Regions from separate parts of the Oerskovia sp. NPDC060338 genome, predicted to be linked through region 1. Evidence: predicted binding sites of a transcription regulator. Region 1 holds the regulator's gene; the other holds the start of a gene.

Region 1 (5,142 bases):
GGTCGTCGCGACGCGCAGGGCCGTGTTCCCGCTGCTCGGACTGGACGCACACTTCGACTGAGGTGGGTCGGGGAGCCCCGGAACGGGGCGGCGTGCGAGCGCCCGCCAGGGCGCCCCGCCTCCTGCCCGACGACGTCACCCTCGCTCGATTTCGGGCGACAGGCTGGGAGCAGGTAGGGTAAGGGACGGACTTTTTCTCGTGTTGGTCGGTTCCCGATCAGCCGTGGACCACCATGATCGGGGCGATCCCGATCGCACACCGATCCAGCATTGTGAGGACCCATGGGCTCCGTCATCAAGAAGCGCCGCAAGCGTATGGCCAAGAAGAAGCACCGCAAGCTGCTTCGCAAGACGCGCCACCAGCGTCGTAACAAGAAGTAGCAGTGCGGCGCGGTCTCGCGCCGGCTGTCGCAGGAGCCCGGAACCCTCAGGGGTGCCGGGCTCTTCGCATGTCCGGGTGGGGTCGTGCCCGACCAGGCAGCGGAGGTCGCGTCGCGGCCTGCTCCTGGACCGCGGTGGGTCAGAGGCCCGTGCGGCCCTTGAGCGAGCGCCGGATCGAGCGCATGACGAGCCCGAGGACCCAGGCCGCCCCCGCCCAGCTCGCGGTCTTGAGCCCGCGGTTCGCGACGCGTCGGCGCCTGCCGCGGAACTCGCGGATGGGCCATCCGACGTCCTTGGCGTGGCGGCGCAGGCGCGTGTCGGGGTTGATCGCGCACGGGTGGCCGACGGCCTGCATCATGGTCACGTCGTTGAGCGAGTCGCCGTAGGCGTAGGACGCGGCGAGGTCGATCCCGTGACGCTCGGCGAGCTCGCGGACACCGGCCGCCTTGGCCCGGCCGTGCATCATGTCGCCCACGAGGCGGCCCGTGTAGAGGCCGTCCTCGTGCTCGGCGACCGTGCCGAGCGCCCCGGTCGCGCCGAGCCGCCGGGCGATGAGCTGACCGATCTCCAGAGGGGTCGCGGACACGAGCCACACCTGGTGGCCGGCCGCGATGTGCTCGTCGAGGAGCTTCTGGGTGCCGGGGAAGATCCGCAGCGAGAGGACCTGGTCGTAGACCTCCTCGCCGATCGCGACGACCTCGGCGACCGAGCGGCCCGCGATGAGGTCGAGGGCGCGCGAGCGGACCTGGTCGATCTGGCGCTTGTTCTCCCCGAGCACGAGGTAGCGGGCCTGGTGGAACGCGAACGTCACGAGGTCCGGGGTGGAGAAGAAGCCGCGCTGGTACAGCGCCCGGGCCAGGTGGAACGAGCTGGCGCCCCGGATGATGGTGTTGTCGACGTCGAAGAAGGCCGCCGTCGGATGGGTGGACCCAGGTGCAGACGTCGGCATGCCGTCCACTCTATCGGCGCCCGCCGACGCCCGCCGACGCCCCGCGCACCTCAAGACGCCGGGCACCCGGACGGACCTTCTGTCCGGGATGCGTAGGCTGGGGGAGTGAGCCCCGCAGAACCCGCCGCCGGACATGCCGCAGGACGAGCCGCAGGACCCGAGGCAGGGTCCGAGGCCCTCGCCCCTGCCACCGCTCCCCGGGCCGTGCCCCCGCGCGTCGTGCTCTACGGGCGCGACGGGTGCCACCTGTGCGACACGGCCCGTCAGATCGTCGAGGCGGTGTGCGCCGAGCAGCAGGTCACGTGGACCGAGGTCGACGTGGACGACGACCCGACCGGTGCGCTCGCGGCCGAGTACGGGGACTACGTCCCGGTCGTGACCGTGGACGGGGTCCAGCAGGGGTTCTGGCAGGTCGACGGCGCACGGCTCGCCAAGGCGCTCGCGCGGCGGCGCGTCAGCGGCTGACGTTCCGCGTTCGGGCCCAGAGCCTGAGATGATCCGAGACAGCAGCACAGCGAGGTCGTCAACGACGACGACATGACGAGGTATGGGTGGTACGAGTGGCAGAGACCCTGGGGGACACCGGCATTCCTGGCGCGACGGTGACACGTCTGCCCGCCTATCTGCGGGCCTTGCGCGATCTGGAGGGGCGCGGCGTGGAGACCACGTCGTCGACCGAGCTCGCCGAGCTGGCCGGGGTCGGTTCCGCACAGCTCCGCAAGGACCTGTCGTTCCTCGGGTCGTACGGGACGCGCGGTGTGGGGTACGTGGTCGACTCGCTCGCGACCTACATCACGTCGGCGCTGGGCGTGACCGACGAGCACCGGATCGCGATCATCGGCATCGGTAGCCTGGGCCACGCGCTCGCGAACTACTCGGGCTACGGGACCCGCGGCTTCGAGGTCGCGGCCCTGCTCGACGCGTCACCGTCGGTCGTGGGGACCGAGGCTGCGGGGCTCGTGGTCGAGCACGTCGACGCGCTCGAGGAGGTCATCGCCCGCGAGAACGTCACGATCGTCGTCCTGGCCACGCCCGCGCACGTCGCGCAGGACGTCGCCGAGCGGGTCGTCGAGGCCGGGGTCCGCGAGATCCTCAACTTTGCGCCGCGCGCCCTCCAGTTGCCCGACGACGTGATCGTGCGCTCGGTCGACGTGGGCAGCGAGCTGCAGATCCTGGCCTTCCACGCGCAGGCCCGGGCGCTCGCGAACCGTCCTTCGGGCGAGCCCGGCGCGGACGAGGACGACGACGAGGGCGCCGGGGCCTAGGGTGCCCCGCCGGGTGGCGAGCCGACCGCGGGGGCGCGTCCCGCCGTCGGGCACCGTGCGCACCTCGCCCGGACAGCACAGGAGCCGGCGACCCGTCACGGGTCGCCGGCTCCTGGCGTACCGGGCTGCGTCAGGGCGCGGGGGCCGGTCGGGGGAGAGAGGCTCAGGCCTGCTTGATCGCCGAGAGGTCGAGCGCGATCTTGATCTTGTCGCCGACGAGCACGCCGCCGGCCTCGAGGGCCACGTTCCAGGTCAGGCCGAACTCCTTGCGGGAGATCTCGGTCTCGGCCTCGAACCCGGCGCGCGAGTTGCCGTAGGCGTCGACGGCGGTGCCCGTGAACTCGGTCTCGAGCTTGACCGGCTTGGTCACGCCGTTGATGGTCAGGTCTCCCGCGATGACGAAGTCGTCGTCGTCGGCCTCGACGGCGGTCGAGACGAAGTTCCAGGTCGGGTTCTTCTCGGCGTCCCAGAAGTCGGCCGACTGCAGGTGGCCGTCGCGGCCCGCGTCACCGGTGTTGACCGACTTGGCGTCGATCGCGGCGACCACGTTGGAGGACTCGACGTCGTCACCGATGGTGATGTTGCCGTCGGCGATCGCGAGCGAGCCGCGGACCTTGGAGATGCCTGCGTGGCGGACCGTGAAGGTCGCCTGGGAGTGCGAGGGGTCGATCGCGTAGGTGCCTGCGGTCAGTCCGGCGGGAAGGTTCGTGGCCATGGGTGTCTCCTGAGAGGTCGAGTTGCGTTGCGTCAGGCGCGCCGTCGACGTGCCATTAGTTGAAGATTCAACTTCATACGAACGCATCAACGCAAGCCCATCGCCCTCTATTCCCCGAGGAGGGCACGAGTTCTCCCTGGACCAGCCGCCACCCCCGACGATGGGAGAATGGGGCCGTTGTTCACACGGAGGGGGCGTGACGGATGAAGGAAGAGATGACGGCTCAGCAGGACCAGCACGCCACCACGGTGCACGCCACCCCCTGGCTCGACGACGACCAGCAGCGCTACTGGCGTTCGTTCCTCGACGGCTCGGCGCGGTTCGTCGAGGCCCTCAGCAGGGAGCACGAGGACCTCTCGAGCCTGACCCTCGGCGAGTACGAGCTCCTGGTCCGCCTGTCCGAGGCGGCCGACCACACCCTGCGCATGTCCGCGCTGGCCGACGGCCTGGCCCGTTCCCGCAGCCGCGTGACCCACACGGTCCACCGCATGGAGCAGCGCGGTCTCGTGCGCCGCGCCGCGAGCGTGGGCGACGGACGGGGTGTGAACTGCGTCATGACCGAGGCCGGGTACGCCGAGCTCGTCGCGTCGGCCCCTGGCCACGTGACCGCGGTCCGTCGCTACATGGTCGACGTCCTGACCCCGGCCCAGCTCCGCAACCTCGGCGAGGCCATGGACGCCATCGCCGAGGCGTGCCGGGTCGCGGAGCCGCGCGAGCAGTAGGTAGGGCCCGGGCGCGCCGGGCGGTGACGTGTGGCCCGGAGCACCCCGGGCACGTGCACCGCGCGGGCCAGATCTTTGGGAGACTGGTCGGCATGGTTGCAACCACGGTCCACCTCATGCGTCACGGTGAAGTCTTCAACCCGGACGGCATCCTCTACGGGCGAATCCCCGGGTACCACCTCTCCGAGCTCGGGCACACCATGGCGCGTCGCGTCGCGGGGCACCTGTCGGGCAAGCCCGCGGAGGGTGCGCCCGCGCTGCCCGACGACGGCGTGCACGAGCCCTTCGACGTCGCCCTCGTCATCGCGTCCCCGCTCCAGCGCGCGCAGGAGACCGCGACGCCCGTCGCCGAGGCCTTCGGCCTGCCGCTCGGGACCGACGAGCGGCTCATCGAGGCGGGCAACCACTTCGAGGGCATGAAGTTCGGCGTGGGCGACGGCTCGCTGCGGCACCCCGGGCACTGGCCCTACCTGTGGAACCCGCTGCGCCCGTCGTGGGGCGAGCCCTACAAGGAGCAGGTCGCGCGCATGCACGCCGCGGTCCACGACGCGCGCGAGCAGGCCGAGGGCCGCGAGGTCGTGCTCGTGAGCCACCAGCTCCCCATCTGGATCTCGCGCCTGGCGTTCGAGGGCAAGCGGCTGTGGCACGACCCGCGCAACCGCCAGTGCTCGCTCGCGTCCCTCACGTCGTTGCGCTTCGACGGCGACCGCCTCGTCGGGATCCACTACACCGAGCCGGTCGCAGACCTGCTGCCGGGGGCCGCGAAGGTCTCCGGAGCGTGACCCACCAGGGCTTTCTCAGGTTGTGCCCAGGCAGGTGGGAGACAGTGCTGCCATGATCCACCCCTTCCGTGCCCGGCACGGTCGCGCGCCCGCACCCGGGCGTCGCACCGCCGGTCGTCCTGCTCTCGTCCCCGTCGCGATCGTCTCGCTCGGCCTGGTCCTCACGGGCTGCGCCCAGGAGTCGGGCGCCACGAGCCCCGACGACGTCGTGGGTCAGGGCTACGTCTCGGGCGACGGCTCGGTCAAGACGTGGGACGTGTCGGACCGTGACGACCCCGTCGTCCTGACCGGCACGGACTTCGAGGGCAACGCCATCGACACGAGCGAG
Region 2 (5,142 bases), on a different contig from region 1:
GCGCCGTGGAAGGTCCGCGAGAGGACGTCGAGCTGCTGCTCGCGGGTCAGCCGGACGAAGTTCACGGCGTACCCGGAGACACGGATCGTGAGCTGAGGGTAGTTCTCGGGGTGCTCCATGGCGTCCTCGAGGGTCTCCTTCACCAGCACGTTGACGTTCATGTGGTAGCCGTCGCCACCGACCGACGCGTCGAGCAGACCCGCGAGGTTCGCGACCTGCTCGTCCCGGGTGCGGCCCAGGCCGCTGGGGACGACCGTGTTGGTCAGCGAGATGCCGTCCTGCGCCTCGTTGTACGGCAGCTTCGCGACCGACAGGGCCGAGGCGAGCATGCCGTGCGTGTCGCGGCCGTTCATCGGGTTGGCCCCCGGGGAGAACGGTTCGCCCGCACGACGACCGTCGGGCGTGTTGCCCGTGGCCTTGCCGTAGACGACGTTCGACGTGATGGTCAGGACGGACTGCGTGGGCAGCGCGTCGCGGTACATCTTGTGCGAGCGGATCTTCGCCATGAACGACTCGACGAGCTCGACCGCGATCGCGTCGACCCGGTCGTCGTCGTTGCCGTAGGCGGGGTACTCGCCCTCGGTCACGTAGTCCACGACGATGCCGCGCTCGTCGAAGACGGGCGTGACCTTCGCGTACTTGATGGCCGACAGCGAGTCCGCCGCGACCGCGAGGCCGGCGATGCCGCAGGCCATGGTCCGCAGCACCTCCTTGTCGTGGAGGGCCATCTCGAGACGCTCGTACGCGTACTTGTCGTGCGACCAGTGGATGCAGTTGAGCGCCTCGACGTAGGTCTCGGCGAGCCAGTCCATGGTCTTGTCGAAGCGGGCACGGACGTCGTCGTAGTCGAGCGGCTGGCCCTCGGGCACGGGGGCCACGACGGGCGAGACCTGCTTGCCCGTGACCTCGTCCTTGCCGCCGTTGATCGCGTACAGGAGCGTCTTGGCCAGGTTCACGCGGGCACCGAAGAACTGCATCTGCTTGCCGACCGCCATGGGCGAGACGCAGCAGGCGATCGCGGCGTCGTCACCCCAGGCCGGGCGGATCTGCTCGTCCGACTCGTACTGGACGGCCGAGGTGTCGATCGAGACCTTGGCGCAGAAGTCCTTGAAGCCCTGGGGCAGGCGCGGGCTCCAGAAGACCGTCATGTTGGGCTCGGGGGCCGGACCCAGGTTGTAGAGCGTCTGCAGGAAGCGGAACGAGTTCTTGGTGACGAGCGGACGACCGTCGTCGCCCATGCCACCGATGGTCTCGGTGACCCACGTCGGGTCGCCCGAGAACAGGGAGTCGTACTCGGGGGTGCGCAGGAAGCGCACGATCCGCAGCTTGATGACGAAGTCGTCGATGATCTCCTGCGCCTGCTCCTCGGTGATGACACCGTTCGCCAGGTCGCGCTCGAGGTACACGTCGAGGAAGGTCGAGGTGCGGCCCAACGACATCGCGGCGCCGTTCTGCTCCTTGACCGCGGCGAGGTAGCCGAAGTAGAGCCACTGGACGGCCTCGCGGGCGTTCGTGGCCGGGCCGGAGATGTCGTAGCCGTACGAGGCGGCCATGGCCTTGAGCTCGCCGAGCGCACGGATCTGCTCCGCGTGCTCCTCGCGCTCGCGCACGATCTTCTCGCTGAACGGCTGCGTGTCGAGGTCGAGCTTGTCGAGCTTCTTGGCGGCGACGAGCTGGTCGACCCCGTAGAGCGCGACGCGGCGGTAGTCGCCGATGATGCGGCCGCGGCCGTAGGCGTCGGGCAGGCCCGTGATGATGTGCGAGCTGCGGGCGGCACGGACGTTGGGCGGGTAGACGTCGAACACGCCCTGGTTGTGGGTCTTGCGGTACTCGCTGAAGACCTTCTTGAGCTCCTGGTCGACCGGGTAGCCGTAGGTCTCCAGTGCGCCCTCGACCATGCGCCATCCGCCGTTCGGCATGATCGCGCGCTTGAGCGGGGCGTCGGTCTGGAGGCCGACGATGACCTCGGCGTCCTTGTCGATGTACCCGGGCGCGTGGGCCGTGATGCCCGCGGGCGTGTGCGGGTCGACGTCGTAGATGCCCTTCTCGCGCTCGACGGGGAACATCTCGGAGAGCTTGGCCCAGATGCCTGTGGTGCGCTCCGTGGGCCCGGCGAGGAAGGAGTCGTCACCCTCGTACGGGGTGTAGTTGCGCTGGATGAAGTCGCGCACGTCGACCGTGTCCTGCCAGGGACCCGCGGTGAAGCCGGCCCAAGCGGGGACGGTCGCGTCGTCCTGGCCGCCAGTGGTGCTGCGAGCCTCGGAAATGCTGGTCATATCACTCTCCTCGACGTCCACGCCGCGCAGCCTGCGCGGCGGGGGTAAAGACCTTGGTCGACGCGGGAAATCCGTGCCGTCCTGCCGTTCTCCTTCGCCCTTTCAGGCTACGACCCCGAGAGGGTCCGGGGGTGGTCAAGTCGCTGTCACCTGGCTCACAGGGTGAACCGTCGGACACCGGGCCACGCCCCGCGAAACGGCGGGATTGCAACCTTTCTGTCTGCTGGAACACCTCCCCAGGGCCCGGCATTCCCGCTTGTGACAGTCTTCACATGACCCTTCCTTGGGCGTTCGACAAGTGACTACTCGGGACCAAAGTCCCTTGCGGAATGCACCTCGAGCACTTTCGTCCGCCACGTCGCCACGAGCACCCACGATACGGAGAGAACACCGACGCGGCATTTCCGCACCGACCATTCTCGGTATCGGCGCCGGGCCCTCCCCCGCGCCCCAGCGTCACCCTCCCGGCCAGGGCGCGCGACGCCGTCGGGCCCCCTGCGTGCGAGGTGACCCCGGCGCGTGTGAGACTGCCTCGATGCGAACCATGGGAGTCGAGGAGGAGTTCCTCCTCATCGGACCGGACGGCGTCCCGACCGCCGTCGCCGCCGAGGTCATCGAGGCCGCGAGCACGAGCGAGCCCACCCAGGCGGGGCTCGGAGCATCGGGCGGCTCGGGGCCGGACCGGCCCGGCGACGCTCCCGGCGGGGAACTCGAGCTCGAGCTCATGGAGGAACAGCTCGAGACCGGCACCCACCCGTGCGCCGACCTGTCGGACCTCGCCCAGGAGATCCGCGACGGGCGCGCGCGGGCCAACAAGGCCGCCGAGCAGCGCGACGCGCGCATCGTCGCGCTCGGCACCTCACCCGTGCCCGTGTCCCCCACGACCGTCGGGAAGCTCCGCTACCTCGAGGCGCGCGCCGCGTTCGGCCTCACGGCACGCGAGCAGCTCACGGGCGGCTGCCACGTCCATGTCGCGGTCGGCTCGGACGCAGAGGGCGTCGCGGTCCTCGACCGGATCGGCCCCTGGCTCGCCCCGCTGCTCGCCCTGAGCGCCAACTCGCCCTACTGGCAGGGCGAGGACAGCGGTTACGCGAGCTTCCGCTCCCAGGTGTGGTCACGGTGGCCGACGGCGGGCCCCGCGCCCTCGTTCGGCACTCCCGAGGCGTACCGCGCCACGGTCGACGCGCTGGTCGGCACCGGGACCATCCTCGACACCGCGATGATCTACTTCGACGCCCGGCTCTCGGCGTCCTACCCGACGGTCGAGATCCGCGTCGCGGACGTGTGCCTCGACGCGGACACCGCGACCCTGCTCGCAGCCCTGGCCCGCGGGCTCGTGGAGACCGCGGCCCGCGAGGCGGACGCGGGCACGGCGGCGCCCATGCTGCACCCCGAGCTCCTGCGCACCGCGTCCTGGCGGGCCGGGCGCTCCGGGATCGCCGGAGACCTCGTCTCGCCGCTCACGTGGAGGCCCGCGACCGCGCACGACGTCGTCGGGCAGCTCGTCGCGCACGTGCGCGAGGCGCTCGTCGACGCGGGCGACCTCGACGCCGTGACCGAGCTCCTCGGGCGGCTGTGGTCGACGGGCGGTGGCGCGGGACGCCAGCGGGCGTGGTTCGCCGCGTCGGGCGACCTGCGCGCCGTGATCGAGCGGGCCGCCGAGGCGACGCTCGTCTGAGGCGCTGCGCGACCCGGCCCAGCCGGGGCCAGCCGGCCCAGCCGGGCCCAAGGCCGAGTCGACCCAGGACGCAGGACGGGGCACGGACCGCGCGGTCCGTGCCCCGTCCTCGTCTCGACCCGCTCGGTCAGAGCAGCGCGAGCGCCGTGAGCGCGTCGCGCGTGACGTCCTGCGCCGTGAGGCGGTGCGTCGTCTTCACCTGGTCGATCGTCATGTGTTCCAGGAAGACCGTGGGCAGACCCAGCGGGACCACGGGGACGGTGATCCCGGCCTCGACCGCGCGCTGTCCCAGGAGCGAGCCCACGCCGCCGTCGGCGATGCCGTCCTCGATCGTGACCACCAGGTCGTGCTCGCCCGCGAGCTTGACGAGCGCCGAGGGCAGCGGCAGGACCCAGGTCGGGGACGCGACCGTGACCTCGACGCCGTGGGCCGCGAGCGCCTTGCCCGCGGCCATGGCGGTGCCCGTCATGGAGCCGACGCCCACGAGCAGGACCTTGCGGGTCGCCGCGGCCGCGGCCTTGGTCTTCTTGGCCGGTGCGGCGTCGTGGCGCGCGACCACGTCGACGCCGTCGAGCGTCTCGATCGCGGGGATGGGCGCGACGACCGCGCCCTTGGGGTAGCGCACGACCGAGGGGGCGTCGTCGATGTCGACCGCGTGGCGCAGGGCCTCGCGCAGCGTGGCCTCGTCGCGCGGGGCAGCCAGGTGCAGGCCCGGCACGATGCGCAGCATGGCCATGTCCCACATGCCGTTGTGGCTCGCGCCGTCCTCGCCCGTGATCCCGGCGCGGTCCAGCACGAACGTCACGCCGGCCTTGTGCAGGGCCACGTCCATGAGGACCTGGTCGAACGCGCGGTTGAGGAACGTCGCGTAGACCGCGACGACCGGGTGCAGGCCCGCGAAGGCCATGCCCGCGGCCGACGTCGCGGCGTGCTGCTCGGCGATGCCCACGTCGAACGTGCGCTCGGGGAACGCCTCGGCGAAGGGCGCGAGGCCCACGGGGTGCAGCATGGCCGCGGTGATCGCGACGACGTCGGTGCGCCGGCGCCCGATCTTGACGATCTCGTCCGCGAACACCGAGGTCCAGCCGAAGCGCGAGGGCGCGACGGGCAGGCCGGTCTCCGGGTGGATCTGCCCCACCGCGTGGAAGCGGTCCGCGACGTCCTGCTCGGCCGGGGTGTAGCCGCGGC

The links. The regulator Rex, encoded in region 1, represses fermentation and respiration genes when NADH is low (regulators of the CRP and FNR family bind a similar motif). The targets are predictions, from matches to a motif close to CTTGTGAANNNNTTCACAAG.
Region 2: the regulator Rex is predicted to act here: its motif matches at 2,532-2,551, upstream of pflB (formate C-acetyltransferase).

The regions. Positions count from the first base shown of each region.
Region 1 covers NZ_JBHXCQ010000004.1:211,963-217,104, reverse strand. Annotated here, with positions in the region: gene ACFWGN_RS06825 (acetoin utilization protein AcuC) at 1-61, shown strand, start outside; gene ACFWGN_RS06820 (30S ribosomal protein bS22) at 283-381, shown strand; gene ACFWGN_RS06815 (HAD family hydrolase) at 521-1,330, opposite strand; gene ACFWGN_RS06810 (glutaredoxin family protein) at 1,436-1,795, shown strand; gene ACFWGN_RS06805 (redox-sensing transcriptional repressor Rex) at 1,891-2,595, shown strand; gene ACFWGN_RS06800 (YceI family protein) at 2,759-3,310, opposite strand; gene ACFWGN_RS06795 (MarR family winged helix-turn-helix transcriptional regulator) at 3,526-4,032, shown strand; gene ACFWGN_RS06790 (histidine phosphatase family protein) at 4,125-4,814, shown strand; gene ACFWGN_RS06785 (TlpA disulfide reductase family protein) at 4,867-5,142, shown strand, end outside.
Region 2 covers NZ_JBHXCQ010000005.1:104,113-109,254, reverse strand. Annotated here, with positions in the region: gene pflB (formate C-acetyltransferase) at 1-2,276, opposite strand, end outside; gene ACFWGN_RS07845 (glutamate--cysteine ligase) at 2,812-3,954, shown strand; gene dxs (1-deoxy-D-xylulose-5-phosphate synthase) at 4,082-5,142, opposite strand, start outside.